Linked DNA regions of Sagittula sp. P11. The main gene of each other region encodes a partner of the protein of the gene in region 2 in a complex. Links are inferred from orthologs where the notes say so. Each region holds a gene or a part of one and is shown on either strand. Other genes may lie near its edges. The genes, in order: dnaN and CDO87_RS09195.

Evidence for each region.
Region 1: the proteins of CDO87_RS09195 (region 2) and dnaN are in contact, whole or in part, in a solved structure (PDB 1OK7), measured with the Escherichia coli proteins. The link is inferred for Sagittula sp. P11 from one-to-one orthologs.

Annotation. Positions count from the first base shown.
Region 1 is NZ_CP021913.1:2,144,188-2,153,508, forward strand. What follows is about bases 1-2,916. They hold dnaN (DNA polymerase III subunit beta), read left to right. Parts: upstream 1-857; coding sequence 858-1,976; downstream 1,977-2,916. Other genes in these bases: dnaA (chromosomal replication initiator protein DnaA), read left to right, coding at 1-685; recF (DNA replication/repair protein RecF), read left to right, coding at 2,059-2,916. In the rest of the region: more of recF, read left to right, coding at 2,917-3,153; gyrB (DNA topoisomerase (ATP-hydrolyzing) subunit B), read left to right, coding at 3,239-5,656; wrbA (NAD(P)H:quinone oxidoreductase), read right to left, coding at 5,743-6,336; CDO87_RS10515 (pirin family protein), read right to left, coding at 6,383-7,291; CDO87_RS10520 (hydrogen peroxide-inducible genes activator), read right to left, coding at 7,613-8,524; CDO87_RS10525 (sodium-dependent bicarbonate transport family permease), read left to right, coding at 8,622-9,321. UniProt on the Escherichia coli protein: Confers DNA tethering and processivity to DNA polymerases and other proteins. Acts as a clamp, forming a ring around DNA (a reaction catalyzed by the clamp-loading complex) which diffuses in an ATP-independent manner freely and bidirectionally along dsDNA.
Region 2 is NZ_CP021913.1:1,878,054-1,887,256, reverse strand. What follows is about bases 6,406-9,203. They hold CDO87_RS09195 (DNA polymerase IV), read right to left. Parts: upstream 8,533-9,203; coding sequence 7,279-8,532; downstream 6,406-7,278. Other genes in these bases: CDO87_RS09190 (SPFH domain-containing protein), read left to right, coding at 8,628-9,203; CDO87_RS09200 (DUF3775 domain-containing protein), read left to right, coding at 6,924-7,253; CDO87_RS09205 (SDR family oxidoreductase), read left to right, coding at 6,406-6,858. Also shown: aceF (dihydrolipoyllysine-residue acetyltransferase), read left to right, coding at 1-141; lpdA (dihydrolipoyl dehydrogenase), read left to right, coding at 147-1,898; CDO87_RS09230 (ChrR family anti-sigma-E factor), read right to left, coding at 1,992-2,642; CDO87_RS09225 (sigma-70 family RNA polymerase sigma factor), read right to left, coding at 2,639-3,325; CDO87_RS09220 (NAD(P)/FAD-dependent oxidoreductase), read left to right, coding at 3,502-4,797; CDO87_RS09215 (DUF1365 domain-containing protein), read left to right, coding at 4,794-5,567; CDO87_RS09210 (DUF3833 family protein), read left to right, coding at 5,567-6,130; more of CDO87_RS09205, read left to right, coding at 6,127-6,405. UniProt on the Escherichia coli protein: Poorly processive, error-prone DNA polymerase involved in translesion repair and untargeted mutagenesis. Copies undamaged DNA at stalled replication forks, which arise in vivo from mismatched or misaligned primer ends.

The DNA.
Region 1 (9,321 bases), 270 kb from region 2 along the record:
CACGCAGGAAGAGTTCTTCCACACGTTCAATGCGCTCGTGGACCAGAACAAGCAGATCATCATTTCCGCCGACCGTGCCCCGGACGAGATCAAGGACCTGGAAAACCGCATCCGTTCGCGGCTTCAGTCCGGCCTCGTCGTCGACCTGCATCCGACCGATTACGAACTCCGCCTCGGCATCCTGCAGTCGAAGGTCGAGGTCTATCGCGGCATGCACCCGGGCCTGCAGATCGACGATGGCGTGCTTGAATTCCTCGCGCATCGTATCTCGACGAACGTGCGCGTGCTCGAAGGGGCGCTGACCCGTCTGTTCGCCTTCGCCTCGCTGGTCGGCAAACCGATCAACATGGATCTCGTGCAGGACAGTCTTGCCGACGTGCTGCGCGCGTCGGAGCGCAAGATCTCCATCGACGAGATCCAGCGCAAGGTGGCCGAGCACTACAACATCCGCCTGTCGGACATGATCGGGCCGAAGCGGGTCCGCAACTTTGCCCGTCCGCGGCAGGTGGCCATGTACCTGTGCAAGCAGCTCACATCGCGGTCCCTTCCGGAGATCGGCCGCCGCTTTGGCGGGCGCGACCACACCACCGTCATGCACGGCGTGCGGCGCATCGAAGAGCTGCGCCAGCAGGACGGCCAGATCGACGAAGATGTGGAGATGCTGCGCCGCGCTCTGGAGGCCTGAAAAGGCGCATCCTGAGTCTGCCTCACAACACTTGGAGCCGTGGCACGCCGTTTCGGGGCGGCGCGCCTTGACGCTTCCGGAAATCCAACAGACAAATGGCGAAAACCGGCTTGGAGCGGGGTCCGCTCCGCGCTAACGTGCGCGTCCGGACTGGCGGAGAGGGTGTAGTGCGATGAAGATCAGCATGGAACGGGCGGCGCTTCTGCGCGCGGTCGCGCAGGCGCAATCGGTCGTGGAGCGGCGCAATACCATTCCGATATTGGCCAACGTCCTTATCGAGGCGGAAGGCGAGACGGTCACGTTCCGCGCCACCGACCTCGATATCGAGGTTCTCGACAAGGCCGTGGCCCAGGTCGAGAAGCCGGGCGGCACCACGGTGTCCGCCGTCACCCTGCACGAGATCGTTCGCAAGTTGCCGGACGGATCGCTTGTTGCCCTTGCCGAGGAACCGGGCACCGGGCGGCTGACAGTGTCTGCGGGCCGTTCGAACTTCAGCCTCGCGACGCTGCCGAAAGAAGACTTCCCGGTCATGGCATCGTCCGAATACGGCTCGAACTTCACCGCCAAGGCCGAAGTCCTCCGCCGCCTGTTCGACAAGTCCAAGTTCGCAATCTCGACCGAGGAAACACGGTATTACCTGAACGGCGTCTACATGCATGTGGCCGACGGCGATGGCGGTCCGGCCCTGCGCTGCGTCGCGACCGACGGCCACCGGCTGGCCCGCATCGACGCGCCGCTGCCCGACGGCGCCGCGGACATGCCCGGCGTGATCGTCCCCCGCAAGACCGTGGGTGAAATGCGCAAGCTTCTCGACGAGGACGGCATGGATATCGCCGTTTCCGTCTCCGAAACCAAGGTCCGGTTCGCGACACCCGACATCACGCTGACCTCGAAGGTCATCGACGGCACCTTCCCCGACTACACACGCGTCATCCCGCAGGGCAACACACGCAAGCTGGAAGTCGACGCCTCCGAGTTCGCCAAGGCGGTCGACCGTGTGGCTACCGTGTCGTCGGAACGGTCGCGCGCTGTGAAGCTGCAGCTTGACGAGGACCGGCTCATCCTGTCGGTCAACGCCCCCGACAGCGGCGCGGCAGAGGAAGAACTGGCGGTTGCCTACGGCGACGAGCGGCTGGAGATCGGCTTCAACGCGAAATACCTGCTGGAAATCGCCAGCCAGGTGGACCGGGAGAACGCGGTATTCATGTTCAACTCGTCCGGCGATCCGACCCTGATGCGGGAAGGCAACGACACCAGCGCGGTCTACGTGGTAATGCCGATGCGCGTGTGACCGGGAGAGCGCCGATTTTTCAGCGAAGAATCGCGGCCTCGGGCAGACATACCCCTTCGAACCACCAGCCAGGGGCGCAACCGTGCACCTGTCGCACCTGAGCCTGTCGCATTTCCGCTCGCACAAGCGGGTGGTCATCGACGTCGATCACCGTCCGGTGGCGATCTGGGGTCCGAACGGGTCGGGCAAGACCAACCTGATCGAAGCCGTGTCCCTGTTCTCGCCGGGGCGGGGTCTGCGGCGGGCGTCGGCGCAGGACATGGCCCGGCGACCGGAATCCCTTGGCTGGAAGATCACCGGGACGCTGGAAAATCCGCAAGGTACGCACGAAATCGCGTTTACGTCCGAAGGCGGCGCGGCGCGCAATGTGCGTATAGACGACAAGCAGGCCAGCCAGGTTGCCCTTGGACGGATCGCCCGCGCGGTTTGGCTCATCCCCGCCATGGACCGGCTGTGGATCGAAGGGGCGGAGGGGCGGCGGCGGTTCCTCGACCGGATCGCCCTGTCGTTTTTCCCCGATCACGCGCAGGCGGCGCTCGACTACGACAAGGCGATGCGGGAACGTAACAGGCTCCTGAAGGACATGGTTCGGGACCCGCACTGGTACACGGCCCTTGAACGCCAGATGGCAGAGGCAGGGGCAGCATTGCACGTCAACCGGCTGGCCGCGCTCGACCGGATCGCAGAGGCGCAGGACGGCGCCGAGACGCGCTTCCCGGCCGCGACGCTGGACCTCGTGCATGGCGACGGCGAGATGCCCGGCTCTGCCGCCGATCTTCGCGTCGCGCTGGAGGAAAGCCGCAGGCGGGATCTGGCGGCGGGGCGGACGCTTGTGGGTCCCCACCGCGCCGACCTGATCGGCACCTTCGCGGCCAAGGGGGTGCCTGCCGCCGACTGCTCGACCGGTGAACAGAAAGCGCTGCTGATCTCGCTGATCCTGTCGAACGCCCGGGCGCTTGCGGCGGACGAAGGGCACCCGCCGATCCTGCTGCTGGACGAGGTCGCCGCGCACCTCGACGCCGGACGCCGCGCCGCCCTTTTCGACGAGATAAGCGCTTTGGGCGCACAGGCCTGGATGACCGGGACGGGACCGGAACTTTTCGCCGAACTGGGCGACCGGGCGCAGGCGCTGGAGGTCTCTGAAGGGCCCTCCGGATCCGTAGTTTCAAAACCCTGAACTTTATACCAAATCTTGTGTCTGAGACGTGACATTCCCCGGCCCGGAGTCTATAAATCGGGGCAAAATAACAAGGGAAATGGGCATGTCCGACCAGCCGAGCGAAGCATACGAATACGGCGCCGATTCCATCAAGGTTCTCAAGGGCTTGGAAGCGGTCCGCAAGCGTCCCGGCATGTACATCGGCGACACGGACGACGGTTCGGGTCTGCACCACATGGTCTACGAGGTCGTGGACAACGGCATCGACGAGGCTCTGGCCAAACACGCTGACTACGTTCACGTGAAGATCCACGCGGATTCCAGCGTATCGGTGCGCGACAACGGACGCGGCATTCCCACCGACATCCACACCGAAGAGGGGGTCTCGGCCGCGGAGGTCATCATGACCCAGCTGCACGCCGGCGGTAAGTTCGACCAGAATTCCTACAAGGTCTCCGGCGGTCTGCACGGCGTGGGCGTGTCGGTGGTGAACGCGCTCTCCGTCTGGCTCGAGCTGCGCATCTGGCGCAATGGCAAGGAGCACTACGCCAAGTTCGAGCACGGCGAGACCACGGAACACCTTCGCGTCGTCGGCGATGCCGAGGGCGAGCAGGGCACAGAGGTGCGCTTTCTCGCGTCCACGGGCACCTTCTCCAACCTCGACTACGATTTCCACACGCTGGAAAAGCGCCTGCGCGAACTGGCCTTCCTGAACTCCGGCGTGCGGATCATTCTCGAAGACGACCGCCCGGCCGAACCGCTGCATATCGAGCTGCACTACGAGGGCGGGGTACGTGAATTCGTCAAATACCTCGACCGCTCGAAGCAGGCCGTCATGCCGGAGCCGATCTACATGGAAGGCGAAAGGGACGGCATCGGTGTCGAGGTCGCGATGTGGTGGAACGACAGCTATCACGAGAACGTCCTGCCCTTCACCAACAACATCCCGCAGCGAGACGGCGGCACCCACCTTGCGGGCTTCCGTGGTGCGCTGACCCGCCAGTTGCAGAAGTATGCGCAGGAAAGCGGGATCGCGAAGCGGGAGAAGATCAACTTCACCGGCGACGACGCCCGTGAAGGTCTGACGGCAGTCCTGTCCGTGAAAGTGCCCGATCCGAAATTCTCCAGCCAGACCAAGGACAAGCTGGTCTCGTCCGAGGTCCGCCCGGCGGTGGAATCTCTGATGAACGAGAAGCTGGGCGAATGGTTCGAGGAAAACCCAACCGAGGCCAAGCAGATCACCGGCAAGATCATCGAGGCCGCCATGGCCCGAGAAGCCGCCCGCAAGGCGCGCGAACTGACCCGCCGCAAGACCGCGATGGACGTGTCGTTCAACGCCGCCAAGCTGAAGGACTGTTCCGAAAAGGACGCCTCGAAGACCGAACTGTTTCTGGTCGAGGGTGACTCCGCCGGCGGCTCTGCCCAGACCGGACGTGACCGCCGGACGCAGGCCATCCTTCCCCTGCGCGGCAAGATCCTGAACGTGGAGCGGGCCCGCTTCGACCGGATGCTGGGCAGCCAGGAAATCGGCAACCTCGTGATGGCGCTCGGGACCGGCATCGGCCGGGACGAGTTCAACATCTCGAAACTGCGCTATCACAAGATCATCATCATGACCGACGCGGACGTGGACGGTGCGCACATCCGGACGCTTCTGCTGACGTTCTTCTACCGCCAGATGCCCGAACTGATCGAGGGCGGCTATCTCTACATCGCGCAGCCGCCGCTCTACAAAGTCGCGCGCGGCAAGTCGGAGGTCTACCTGAAGGACCAGACCGCGCTTGAGGACTACCTGATCCAGCAGGGCATCGAGAACGCGCAGCTCTTGCAGGGCAATGGCGAGGTAATCGGCGGCCAGGATCTCGTGCGTGTGGTGGAGGAGGCGCGTCAGCTCAAGCGTGTCCTCGACGCCTTCCCGACGCACTACCCGCGCCACATCCTCGAACAGGCCGCCATTGCCGGGGCCTTTGTGCCCGGTGCCGTGGATTCGGACCTGCAGGGCGTCGCCGACAAGGTCGCCGCACGTCTCGACCTCGTGGCCCTGGAATACGAGCGTGGCTGGATCGGTCGCATCACGCAGGACAAGGGCGTCCGCCTTGCCCGTATCCTGCGCGGTGTCGAAGAGGTGCGGACGCTGGACGGCCCGATGCTCCGCTCCGGAGAGGCACGCCGGACCGGCACCCTGACCGAGAGCCTTCAGGCGGTCTACGGCAGCCCCGCGACGCTCGAGCGCAAGGACCGCAGACAGCTGATCCACGGTCCGCTCGAACTGCTCAAGGCGATCCTGGAAGAAGGCGAAAAAGGCCTGTCGCTGCAGCGGTACAAGGGGCTGGGTGAAATGAACCCGGACCAGCTTTGGGAAACCACGCTGGACCCGAACGCCCGGACGCTGCTGAAGGTGACCATCGACGACATGACCGAAGCCGACGACCTGTTCACCAAGCTGATGGGCGACGTGGTGGAACCGCGCCGCGACTTCATCCAGCAGAACGCCCTGTCGGTAGAGAATCTGGACTTCTGAAAAAGAAAAGGGGCGCGCATGGCATTGCGCACCCCTCGCAAGATGTGGAGGTCGCGCAAGGGTTTGCGCGACCTTTCTTTTTTTCGTCAGCCGACCAGTTTGGCCGTCATCTCCACAAGCCGTTTTGCCTGATGGGCAAGGGCAGCCTTGCCGGCGTCGTCGAAACCGTCCGGCTTGGTCGAGAAACCGTAGGGGTTGCCGCCGGCACCAAAGATCGACTCGTCGGTGTAGCCCGGTGCAACGATGATCGCGCCCCAGTGCATCGCGGTGGTGTAGAGGCTCAGGAGGGTCGTCTCCTGCCCGCCATGCGGGTTCTGGGCGCTTGTCGTGGCGGTGAAGGTCTTGTTGGCCAGCTTGCCAGATCCCCACAGCCCGCCGAGCGTGTCGATGAACGCGCGCATCTGGCTTGCGACCACGCCGAAGCGCGTCGGGGCCGAGAAGAAGTAGCCGTCCGCCCACTCCATGTCATCCGCCGTGACCTCCGGGATGTCCTTCATCTTTTCGAGTTGCGCCTTCCAGGCGTCCTGCCCCTCGACGACCTCTTTGGGGGCGGTTTCCGGGATGCGGCGCAGGCGCACTTCGGCACCGGCTGCCTCGGCTGCCTCTGCTGCCGCGAGTGCGACGGAATGGTTGGTGCCGTAGGTCGAATAGAAAACGATTGCGATCTTGGGTTGTGCCATGTTGATCTCCTTCCTTTGAGTTGGACTTAGGCGGTTGCCGGCGCGGTCAAGCGTTCCTGATGAACGTGCCGTTGTTCAGTTCCTTGAAAGCCTGCCGCAATTCATCCTGCGTGTTCATGACGATGGGGCCGTGCCAGGCGACGGGTTCCTGGATCGGGCGCCCGGTCATCAGCAGGAAGCGGATGCCTTCGTCGCCCGCCTGAACGGTGATCTCGTCGCCCGAGCCGAACCGGACCAGCGTGCGGTTTCCGGTCATGTCGCGGATGTTGAGTTCCTGCCCGCGGTACTCCTTCTCGACCTTGATGCCCACCGGATCGCTGGCGTCGCGGAAGGTCCCGGAGCCGGCGAACACATAAGCCAGCGCGTTTGACCGGGTATCGACCGGCAGAACCTTGCGGCGGCCTGCGGGGATCGACACGTCGAGCAGCATGGGGTTGGCCGCGATGCCGTCGACCGGGCCGGTCTTGCCCCAGAACGAGCCGATGATGACCTTGACCGTCGTGCCGTCGTCATCTCCCTCGATGGGGATGTCGCTGCCGGTGATGTCCTGATAGCGCGGCGCAGTCAACTTCAGCGAAGACGGCAGGTTTGCCCAAAGCTGGAACCCGTGCATCTGGCCCTTGGCATTGCCGAAAGGCATTTCCTGATGCACGATCCCGGACCCGGCGGTCATCCACTGGACGCTGCCGGCGCCGAGGCGGCCCTTGTTGCCAAGCGAATCCGAATGCTCGACCTCGCCGTCGAGCACGTAGGTGATGGTTTCGATGCCGCGATGCGGGTGCCAGGGAAATCCCTTCGAATAGAGCCGCGGATCGTCGTTGCGGAAGTCGTCCATCATCAGGAACGGGTCTGTCAGCGACGGATCACCGAAGCCGAAGACACGATGCAGATGGACGCCGGCGCCTTCGATGGCGGGCTGCGCTTTGGTGGTGGCCGAGACAGGTCTAAAGGTCATGGGACGCTCCGTTTGTCATTGCACTCAATGTGGGACCTTCGCGATGAATTGGAATTGGTGAAGAACCCGTACCGTCTGTGCGCAGGCGCGCAGAAACCGGTGATTTTGTGTGGGGAATGGGGCGCGTCTTTTGGGTGCCGCCAAGCACGGGACAGCGCATTTGAGAGGAACTCGCGCGCCGCAAACCCAATTTTTAGGGGTCAATCAGGTCTTTGCCTGTACGTGGCGGTCAAACCTGGGGTCAGAGAACCGGCGCCGTTGCGATGTGCGTAAATAGGAGGCTCACTGCGAAGATGGCCTCGCCTGGGCCCCCGCCCCGCCTCAGCCGCGCGCCACCGCCAGGTCAAGCGTCTCGGCCGCGCCGCGCAGGATGCCCGCCATGTGGTCGGCCAGACCCTCGGACCGATCCACCGGCACCAGCAGGCTGATCGTGCGGTCCGCATCCGGCATCTCCAGTGGCATGACCCGGACTTCGCTCCGGTGGATGCCCTGCCGCCGGGCGAAGAGGTCCGGAAGGATGCCGATGCCTGCGCCGGTGGCAGCCATCAGCACGATGGAATCGAGGCTCGTCCCCTCGTAGTCGTCCGAGACCGTCGCCCCGCTGGCGCCCGCGATGCCATAGACGATCCGCGCCAGCCTGTGGCCGGTGTCCAGCGTCAGAAGCCGCTGGCCGGCAAGGTCCGCCGCCCCGATCCGGCTGCGCCCGGCCAGCGGATGATCCTGCGCGACAGCGACCCACAGCGGTTCGACGAAAAGCGGCCGCTGGAAGGTGTTGGGGTGATCCTCGGGCGTGGAAATGACCGCATCGAACCGGCCATTTCGCAGCCCCTCATCAAGGCTGAGGGTGTTTTCCTCGCGCACGATCACGCGCAGTTCGGGTTCGTCTTCGTGCAGCGCCTTCATCGCCTGAGGCAACAGGTAGGGCCCGATGGAGGGCAGCACGCCCAGCCGGAGCCGCCCTCCGAAGGGCAGGTCCGACAGCATCGTGCTGCGCAGGGCCTCGACCTCCGACAGGATGCGGCGGGCACGGGTCACGAACTCCAGCCCCCGGGCCGTTGTCCGCGCCCCGGCGCGCCCGCGGTCGAACAGCCGGACGCCCATGTCGGTTTCGACCGCCGCAACCTGGTTGGACAGGCTTGGCTGGCTGACATGCAGCTTTTCGGCGGCCAGCCCGAAACTGCCAAGCTGGTGCACGGCGACGATGTATTCCATCTGGCGCAGGGTCGGCCGCATTCATAGCTCCAAGCTATTCAACTGCTCATCCATTTGTATTTAAGCTATGCCAGAAATCCGGGCAACAGGGCTGAAACCCTTCCCGGAGTTTCGACCGATGCAGATATTCGACAGCCTCGTCGGCAACCTGATGGTGCCGACAATCCTTTTCTTCGTCCTTGGGCTCGTGGCCGCCGTGGTCCGCAGCGATCTGTCCATCCCCGAAGGCGCGGCCAAGTTCATGTCCATCTACCTCCTGCTGGCCATCGGATTCAAAGGCGGTCACAGCCTTGCGGACAATGGCCTGAACACCGAGGTCTTCGCTGCACTTTGCGCAGGGCTGCTGCTGTCCTTCGCGATTCCGTTCATCGCCTACGGCCTGCTGCGCAGCATGACGCGGCTGAATGCGTTGAACGCCGCCGCCGTGGCCGGGCACTACGGGTCGATCTCCATCGTGACCTTTGTCGCGGCCTCCAGCCTGCTTCAACTCACCGGCGTCGCGTCCGATGGCTTCATGGTTGCCGTCGCTGCCACGATGGAAGTGCCCGCGATCCTCTCGGCGCTCTGGATCGCGCACCGTTTCGGGCAGCAGGGGTCCTCCGGCAGCGTGCCGATGCGCGACCTCTTCGCCAATGGGTCCATCGTGTTGCTTGCCGGGGCGTTCCTGATCGGCACGCTGACACAGGACCAGGGGATGGAGATGATCGCCCCCTTCGTCGTCACCCCCTTCACTGGCATCCTATGCCTCTTCCTTCTGGACATGGGCCTGACGGCGGGACGCAGCCTGTTGCTGAACCGGCATCTGCTGAGTGCGGGGC
Region 2 (9,203 bases):
GACGGCGAACAGTTCGTCCCGCGCCTCATGCAGCCGCTGTCGCTGTCCTATGACCACCGTGCCATCGACGGCGCGCTTGCCGCACGCTTCTGCGTGACGCTCAAGACGCTGCTCGGCGACATGCGCAAGCTGATGTGGTGAGCGACATGGACATCAAGGTACCCGATATCGGCGATTTCAAGGACGTTCCCGTGGTCACGGTCCTCGTCTCGGTGGGCGACACCGTGGCGGAAGAGGACGCCCTGATCGAACTGGAATCCGACAAGGCGACCATGGAGGTGCCCTCTTCGGGCGCCGGCAAGGTCAAGGAAATCAAGGTGAAGGAAGGCGACCGCGTGTCCGAGGGCGACGTGATCGTCGTGCTCGAAGGCGCGTCGGGCGGCTCCGGCGGCCCGGAGTCCGGCGACAGCGAAGGCAAGTCCGAGGAGAAGGCCCCCGCCAAGGAGGCGCCGAAGGCCGTCGAGGCCAGCGGCACCGCCACAGGCCCCGGCGATGTCCACGCCGAGGTGGTCGTTCTGGGCTCCGGCCCCGGCGGCTACACGGCTGCGTTCCGTGCGGCGGACCTCGGCAAGTCGGTGGTGCTGATCGAGAAGTACGACAGCCTAGGCGGCGTCTGCCTCAACGTCGGCTGCATCCCCTCGAAGGCGCTTCTGCACATGGCCAAGGTCATCACGGAGGCGGAGGAGACCGCGCACCACGGGCTCAAGTTCGGCAAGCCGGAGATCGACCTCGACGCGCTGCGCGGCTTCAAGAACGAGGTGGTCGGCAAGCTGACCGGCGGCCTCGACGGGCTGGCCAAGCAGCGCAAGGTCAAGGTGGTGAAGGGCTTCGGCAAGTTCACCGGGCCGAACATGATCGACGTCGAGGGCACCTCGGTCAGCTTCGACCAGTGCATCATCGCCGCCGGATCGGAACCTGTGGCGCTGCCCTTCATCCCGCATGACGATCCGCGGGTGATCGACTCCACCGGCGCGCTGGAACTGGCCGACATCCCGAAGCGGATGCTGGTGCTGGGCGGCGGGATCATCGGGCTGGAGATGGCCTGCGTCTACGACGCGCTGGGGTCGAAGATCACGGTCGTCGAACTGATGGACCAGATCATCCCGGGCGCCGACAAGGACGTGGTCAAGCCGCTGATGCAGCGCATCAAGGGCCGGTACGAGAACATCTTCCTCAAGACCAAGGTCACCGGGGTCGAGGCGAAGGACGACGGCCTGCACGTCACCTTCGAGGACGAGAAGGGCGAGTCCTTCTCCGACACCTTCGACAAGGTCCTGGTGTCGGTGGGCCGCCGTCCGAACGGCAAGAAGATCGACGCCGACAAGGCGGGCGTGGCGGTGGACGACCGCGGCTTCATCGCCGTGGACAGCCAGCAGCGCACCGGCGTGTCGCATATCTTCGCCATCGGCGACGTGGTGGGCCAGCCGATGCTGGCGCACAAGGCGGTGCACGAAGGCAAGGTCGCGGCAGAGGTCTGCGCCGGAGAGAAGCGCCACTTCGACGCCTTGGTGATCCCGTCGGTGGCCTATACCGATCCGGAGGTCGCATGGGTCGGCCTGACGGAAACGCAGGCCAAGGAGCAGGGCATCAAGGTCGAGAAGGGCGTGTTCCCATGGGCGGCCTCGGGGCGGTCCCTGTCGCTGGGCCGGAGCGAGGGCATGACCAAGCTGCTCTTCGATCCGGAGGATCAGCGCGTCGTCGGCGGCTGCATCGTCGGCCCCAGCGCGGGCGACCTGATCGCCGAAGTGGCGCTGGCCATCGAGATGGGCGCCGATGCGGTCGACCTGGGCCACACGATCCACCCGCATCCGACCCTGTCGGAGACGGTGAACTTCGCGGCGGAGATGTTCGAGGGCACCATCACGGACCTCATGCCGCCCCGGAAGAAGAAGCACTGAGATCCTGTAGGGTGGGGCTTTGCGCCACCCTCCTTCCGAACGAAGCGGGGCGCGCCGATCACCGGCGCGCCCCTTCTTCGTCGAACCCTGTCACTAGATACGGAACAAGGGCTGCAGCAGACGCGGGAGGAAGCTGCGGAATTTCAGCGGCGCGTCGGTCACGGCAAGGCAGATGCAGTCGCCCGAGATGTCGGCCACGGGCATGTGCTGGGTGTCGCCGTCGGCGACCTCCACGTCGCCGCGGGCATAGCGGCCGTCCTCGTCTGAAAACGCGCCCTGCAGGACCAGCGTCAGCTCCAGCCCGTTGTGGCCGTGGTCCGGCACGGCGGTGCCCGCCGGGATATACAGCAGCCGTGCGGTGGCGCCCGGAGCGGTGGGCAGGATCGCCTGCTTCACGCCCATGCCCAGCGGACGCCAGCGCACGTCCTCCAGCCCGCCGCCGATGTAGTCGACCAGCGGGGCCGGAACGACCGGGTCGGTCTTCGGCATGTGGATCGGGCGCTCCTCGGGAGCGGCGCCGCGCACGGCGGCCAGCGCGCGGTCCAGCGCGCCGTCGTCCATCGCCACGGCGTCGGTGTCGTCCAGCAGCGCGCCGCCGACTGCCTCATGCGCCTCCACGGCGGCACGGCAGGTGTCGCACATCGACACATGCGCGGCGACAATCAGGTTCACCGCCTCGGGCAGGGTGCCCGCGGCATAGCCCATCACGAGGCTCTCGGTCAGGTGGTGCGTGATCTCCGTCATCTCTCGTTCTTTCCGTCCATGGCATGGCGCAGGCGGTCCAGCGCGAGCCGAATACGTGATTTTATCGTGCCCAGCGGAAGGCCGGTCTCGGCGGCGATCTCGCTGTGTGTCATCTCGCCGAAATAGGCCTTGTGGATCAGGTCGCGCTGTTTCGGCGGCAGCGCGGCCACGGCGGCACCCAGGGCCTCCGTCTCCTGTTGAAGCCCCAGCATCTCCGCCTGGTCGGGGTCCGGTTCCGGCCCCCAGGGCAGGTCCTCCGGTTCCGGGCGGCGGGCGCGGCGCAGCAGGTCGATGCGCTTGTTCCGCGCGATGGTGAACAGCCACGTCGCGGCAGAGGCGCGGTCGGGGTCGAACTGCGCGGCCTTCTGCCAGAGCGTCGTCATCACCTCCTGCACGCATTCCTCCGCCTGCGCGGCGTCGGCGCCGCTGCGGATCAGGAAGCCCTTCAGCCGCGGCGCGAAATGCGCGAACAGCGCGGCAAAGGCGGCTTCGTCCCGATGGTCGCGAATGCGGATCAGAAGCGCGGCCCAGGTGGCCTGCTCCTCTTCGCGTTCGCTGTCGGACTGTCTGTTCACGGCGGTCCTCTTCGGTCGTCTCACCCTTGATCGCCCGCCGCCCGCCGGGATGGCAGGGGGCAGGGAGTCGCAAGGGTCGGCGGTGTCGGTTGCGGTGAACATGCCCATCTTACGGAGGTGTGCGCCACCCGGATCACATTTTTTTCATCACCGCGTGCGGAGCTTGCGGCGCAGGCCGCGCCACGCGGGCGGCGTCAGTTTTTCCTTGCAAGTCACGGCTTAAAGTCATCCGTCCAGAGGGCTGTTGCGTAGACAACAGGCCAGTCATCAAGAAGGACCTGCCCATGCCGTTCGAAAACAGCCCGCTCGCGCCACGCCGCATCGCCGTCATCGGAGGCGGCATCTCCGGCCTCGGCGCGGCGTACATGCTGGCGGAGGACGCGCATGTCACCGTGTTCGAGGCAGAGCCGCGCCTTGGCGGGCACGCCCGGACCCGGATGGCGGGCAAGCGGGGCGACCAGCCGGTCGACACCGGCTTCATCGTGTTCAACTATGCCAACTACCCCCTTCTGACGCGCCTCTTCGACGACCTGGACGTGCCGGTGACCCCTTCGGACATGAGCTTTTCCGCCTCGCTCGGCGGCGGGCGCATGGAATACGGGCTGCGGAACCTGAAGGCGATCTTCGCCCAGAAGCGCAACCTGGGGAACCCGAAGTTCTGGGGGATGCTGCGCGACGTGATGCGGTTCAACGCCCGCGCGGTCGAGGTCGCCCGCGACCGCAGCCTGACGCTGGGCCAGTTCCTCGACGTGCTGGGCACCGGGGTGTGGTTCCGCGACTACTACCTCTTGCCGCTGTCCGGCGCGATCTGGTCGACCCCGACCGAGAAGATCATGGATTTCCCCGCCCACGCGCTTGTCACCTTCTTCCAGAACCACGCGCTGCTCAGCGCCACCGGCCAGCACCAGTGGTGGACGGTGCAGGGCGGATCGGTGGAATACGTGCGGCGGCTGACCGCGGCGCTTGTGGCGCGCGGTGCGACGCTCCGCCCCGACACGCCGGTGCAGGCGGTGCGGCGCGCGGGCGGCAAGGTGCGGATCAAGGTGCCCGGCGCCGACTGGGACACCTTCGACGAGGTGGTGATGGCCACCCATGGCGACACCTCCCTGCGCCTGCTCGAAGACCCGAGCGTCGAGGAACGCGCCGCCCTGTCGAAGGTCGCCTACCAGCCGAACCGCGTCGTCCTGCACGCCGACGAGACTTTGATGCCCAAGCGCCGCGCCGCGTGGTCGTCGTGGAACTACACCGAAGCCGCCGACAAGACGGTGGAGACCATCGACCTCACCTACTGGATGAACCGCCTCCAGCCGATCCCGGAAGAGGACCCGATGTTCGTCACCCTCAACAGCACCCGCCCGATCCGCGAGGACCTGATCTACGACGAGGTCATCCTGCGGCACCCGGTCTACGACGAGGGCATGTTGCAGGCGCAGGCTCAGGTCGCCCGCTTCAACGGTGCGCAGAACACGTGGTTCTGCGGCGCATGGATGCGCAACGGTTTCCACGAGGACGGTCTGGCCAGCGCCGCCGACGTGGCAGAGGCGATCCGCGCGGGCAACCGGCTCGGGGCGGTGGCATGACCGTCGACCTCATCCAGGCCCATACGTGGCACGGGCGGAAGGGGGCGCTGGAAAACGCCTTCCGCTATTCCGTCGACTACGTGCTCTTCGATGCGGAGGCGAAGGTGAAGGGCCCGCGGCTGTTTTCCCGCAACCGGCGCAACGTCGCCTCCGTTCAGGACAGCGACCACGGCGGCCCGCCGAAGCACGGGCGCGGTGCCCCTTGGGCGCGCGAGGTACTGGACCGTTACGGCATCGCGGCGAAGGGGCCGCTGATGCTGCTGACCCAGCCGCGCATCCTTGGCCACGTGTTCAACCCGGTGTCCTTCTGGCTGGCCTATGACGGCGACGCGCTGAAGGCGGTGATCGCCGAGGTCAGCAACACCTTCGGCGACCGGCATTCCTACCTCTGCCACAAGCCGGACGGCGCGCCCATCGGGCCGGGCGACGAACTGGCGGCAGAGAAGGTCTTCCACGTCTCGCCGTTCCAGCCGATTGCCGGGGGCTACACCTTCCGCTTCGACATCACGGCCAAGCGGATCGGCATCTGGATCGACCTCGACCACGACGGCGGCGGCCTGATCGCCACGCTGGTCGGCCCGCGCCGGCCGCTGACCAGCGGGCACCTGCTCTGGACCCTGCTGCGCCGTCCGTTCGGGTCGCGCCGTGTGCTGGCGCTGATCCACTGGCAGGCGCTGAAGCTGTGGTGGAAGGGCGCGCGCTACCGCAACCGCCCCGAACCGCCGAAGCCCGAGGTCTCCGGCCCGCATCACGAAAGGAAAGCCGCATGATGACGGCCGTCTGGCTCCTGACCGGCGCGTTCGTGGCGCTGGCCCTCGTCTGGCTGCGCGACCGGCTGGCGGGCTTCTCCGCACAGCGCCCCGCCGACTATGCCGATGCCCCCGGCGAAGCGATGGACATCCGCCGCCATCTGAACGGCGCGCTGGAAGCGGAGGGCGTGATCTACGGACCCACCGGCCGCGTCACATCCCGCTTCAGGGGCGATTTCGTCGCCACGTGGGAGGGCAACACCTGCGTCCTGCACGAACGCTACCTCTATGCCTCCGGCGTGGAGGAAGAGCGCGCCTGGCACCTCACGCTCGGCAACGACGGCCGCATCCGCGCCACGGCAGCGGACGTGGTGGGCGAGGGCAGCGGCCGGCAGAGCGGCCCGTCCGTGCAGATGCGCTACCGGCTGCGCCTGCCGGAGGACAAGGGCGGCATCGTGCTGAACGCCACGGACTGGATGTATCTCACCCCCGACGGGACCATCGTGAACCGCTCGCAGTTTCGGAAGTTGGGTCTGAAGGTTGCTGAACTCGTGGCGGTCATGCGCCGCAAGGAGGTTGTGTGAGAGACTGGAACGGAAAGCGCTACTGGATCGTGGGCGCAAGCGAAGGACTGGGCGCCGCACTGGCCCACAGGCTGAGCGAGGCGGGCGCCGAACTGATCCTCTCGGCCCGGTCGGAGGACAAGCTGCGCGCGCTGGCCGACAAGCTGCCCGGCAAGGCCGAGGTGGTCCCCGTGGATGTCACCGACGCCGAGGCGCTGGAAGAGGCCGCGCAGAAGATCGGGACGTTCGACGGCGTGGTGCAGCTTGCGGCGGTCTACTGGCCCTTCGGCGGCAAGGAATGGGAGGCGGAGCACGCCAATCTCATGGCCGACGTCAACTTCGGCGGGGCGATGCGGCTGGTGGGCGTGGTGGTGCCGCGCTTCGTGGCGCGCGGGTCCGGGCACATCGTGCTGACCGGGTCGCTGTCTGGCTATCGCGGCCTGCCGGGGGCCGCGGCCTATGTCGCGACCAAGTCGGGCATCATGGCGCTGGCGGAATCGCTTTACGCCGACCTCAAGGGCACCGGCGTCGACGTGCAGCTTGTGAACCCGGGCTTCATCCGCACGCAGCTGACCGAAAAGAACGACTTCAGGATGCCCTTCATCATGGAGCCCGAAGAGGCGGCGGACATCGTCTTCCGCCACATGAGCGGCAACAGCTTCCAGCGCGCGTTTCCTCGCATGTTCAGCCTGTTGTTCCGCGGCAGCCAGTTTTTGCCGGATTGGCTCTATTTCCGGCTGTTTGCTTAAGATCAAGGTGCCGTACCTCTTTTCGGTGCAGTGTCCGCCCTGATCAGACAGTGAAGGATGACCGCATGGACCAGATCAGCACAAGACAAGTGGCGGCCGTGATTCTCATGGCGCGCGAAATCGAACGGGGCGAGGGCGAGCTGCGCGGCCTGATCGACCGGATGGACGAAGAGGAAGCCGCGGCGCTGACCGCGATCATGTGGATCGGGCGCGGCTCGTTCGAGCCGGAGGAATTCGACGAGGCCTACCGCACCGCGCTGGCAGAGGCGACGGCGCCCACGTCGGACTACCTGATCGGCACGCCGCACCTCGCCGACAACCTTGAGGCCGGGCTGGACGCGCTGGGGTACAGCGTCACCGAGGAAGAAGACGACCTGATGCGGCGCGGCGCCTGACAGGGGCACACCGCCCCGCACGCCGTCAGCGCAGCGCGCGGCCCTTCAGGATCGCCTCGCTGCCGAAACGGGCGCGGATCTCGTCGGCGGCACGCTCCGCCTTTGCCCGCGCACCGGCCTGCGGATCGAGCAGATCGCCCGCACGATCCGCCTGGGCCTCGGGGACGAGGTCCGACAGACCCACGCCGATCAGCCGCCACGGCCCCGGTTCCTTCACCTGGTCGAACAGTGCACGGGACGCCCGGTAAAGCCGGTCGGCCATCTGCGTCGCGTCCGGCAGGGTCATCCGCCGGGTGAGGATGCTGAAATTCGTGCGCCGCAGCTTCAGCGTGACGGTGCGGCCGGCCATGCCCTTCGCCTTGGCGCGGTCCGTGGTCTTTTCCGACAGCCGCCACAGATGCCCGTCGAGGATATCCGCATCGGCGGTGTCCTCGTTGAAGGTCGTCTCGTTCGAGATCGACTTCACCGGCGCGTTGCGCGTGACCCGCCTGTGATCCTCGCCCCGCGCAAGGTGCCACAGCCGCGTGCCCATGGCGCCGAACCGCGCCTCGAGATCGCGGCGGTCCCAGCGCAAGAGGTCCTCGAAGGTGCGGATGCCCGCGCGGTCGAGGCTCTCCTGCCCGGCCTGACCCACACCCCACAACATGCGCACCGATTTCGGCCTGAGAAACGCCTGCGTCTCCGCCTTGCCGATCACGGCAAACCCGCGCGGCTTGTCGAGGTCGGAGGCGATCTTGGCCAGGAACTTGTTGTGCGAAAGCCCTATGGAGCCGGTCACCCCCAGCTCCGCCTGCATCCGCTTGACCAGACGCGCCAGCATGACGGCGGGCGGCGCGCCGTGCAGCCGCGTGGTGCCCGACAGGTCCATGAAGGCCTCGTCCAGCGACAAGGGCTCGATCGCCGGGGTCAGCTCTTCCATCATGGCTCGGATCTGGCGCGAGACGCCGACATAGACCTCCATCCGGGGCCTGATGATGACCGCGTCGGGGCAGAGCTGCAGCGCCTTGAACATCGGCATGGCCGAACGCACGCCGCGGATGCGCGCCACGTAGCAGGCCGTCGACACCACCCCGCGCCGCCCGCCGCCGATGATCACCGGCTTGTCGGCCAGCTCCGGATTGTCGCGCTTTTCGACCGAGGCATAGAAGGCGTCGCAATCCATGTGCGCGATGCTCAGCTCGGCCAGCTCCGGATGGGCGATCACGCGCGGCCGCCCGCAGGCGGGGCAGCGCGGTCCGCTGTCAAAGAGGGTCAGGCAGTCGCGGCACAGCGCGGGCATGGTCGGGTTATCCTTGCCGGGTCACCGGATAATCTGGCGCAAATCTCCGGCCATGCTTACATAAGTCGAAGATTATTTCCGAGAAAGGTCCTTCGATGCCCATTGAGTCGCTGATCGCCGAATTCCTCGGCGGGAACATCGTGTTCCTCCTGCTGGCGGTCTTTATCCTGCTTTGCATTTTCCTGGGCGTGCGGATCGTTCCGCAGTCCGAAAAACACGTGGTCGAACGCTTCGGGCGGCTGCGCGCGGTCCTCGGGCCGGGGATAAACTTCATCGTGCCCTTCCTCGACAAGGTCCGGCACAAGATCTCGATCCTCGAACGCCAGTTGCCCACCGCCTCGCAGGACGCGATCACCATGGACAACGTCCTGGTGGAGGTGGAGACCTCGGTCTTCTACCGCATCCTCGAACCGGAAAAGACCGTCTACCGCATCCGTGACGTGGACGCGGCCATCGCGACCACCGTGGCGGGCATCGTCCGCGCCGAGATCGGCAAGATGGAACTGGACGAGGTACAGTCGAACCGCGCCCGCCTGATCGCCGAGATCAAGATGCTGGTGGAGGACGCTGTCGACAACTGGGGGATCGAGGTGACGCGGGCCGAGATCCTCGACGTGAACCTCGACCAGGCGACGCGCGACGCGATGCTCCAGCAGCTCAACGCCGAACGC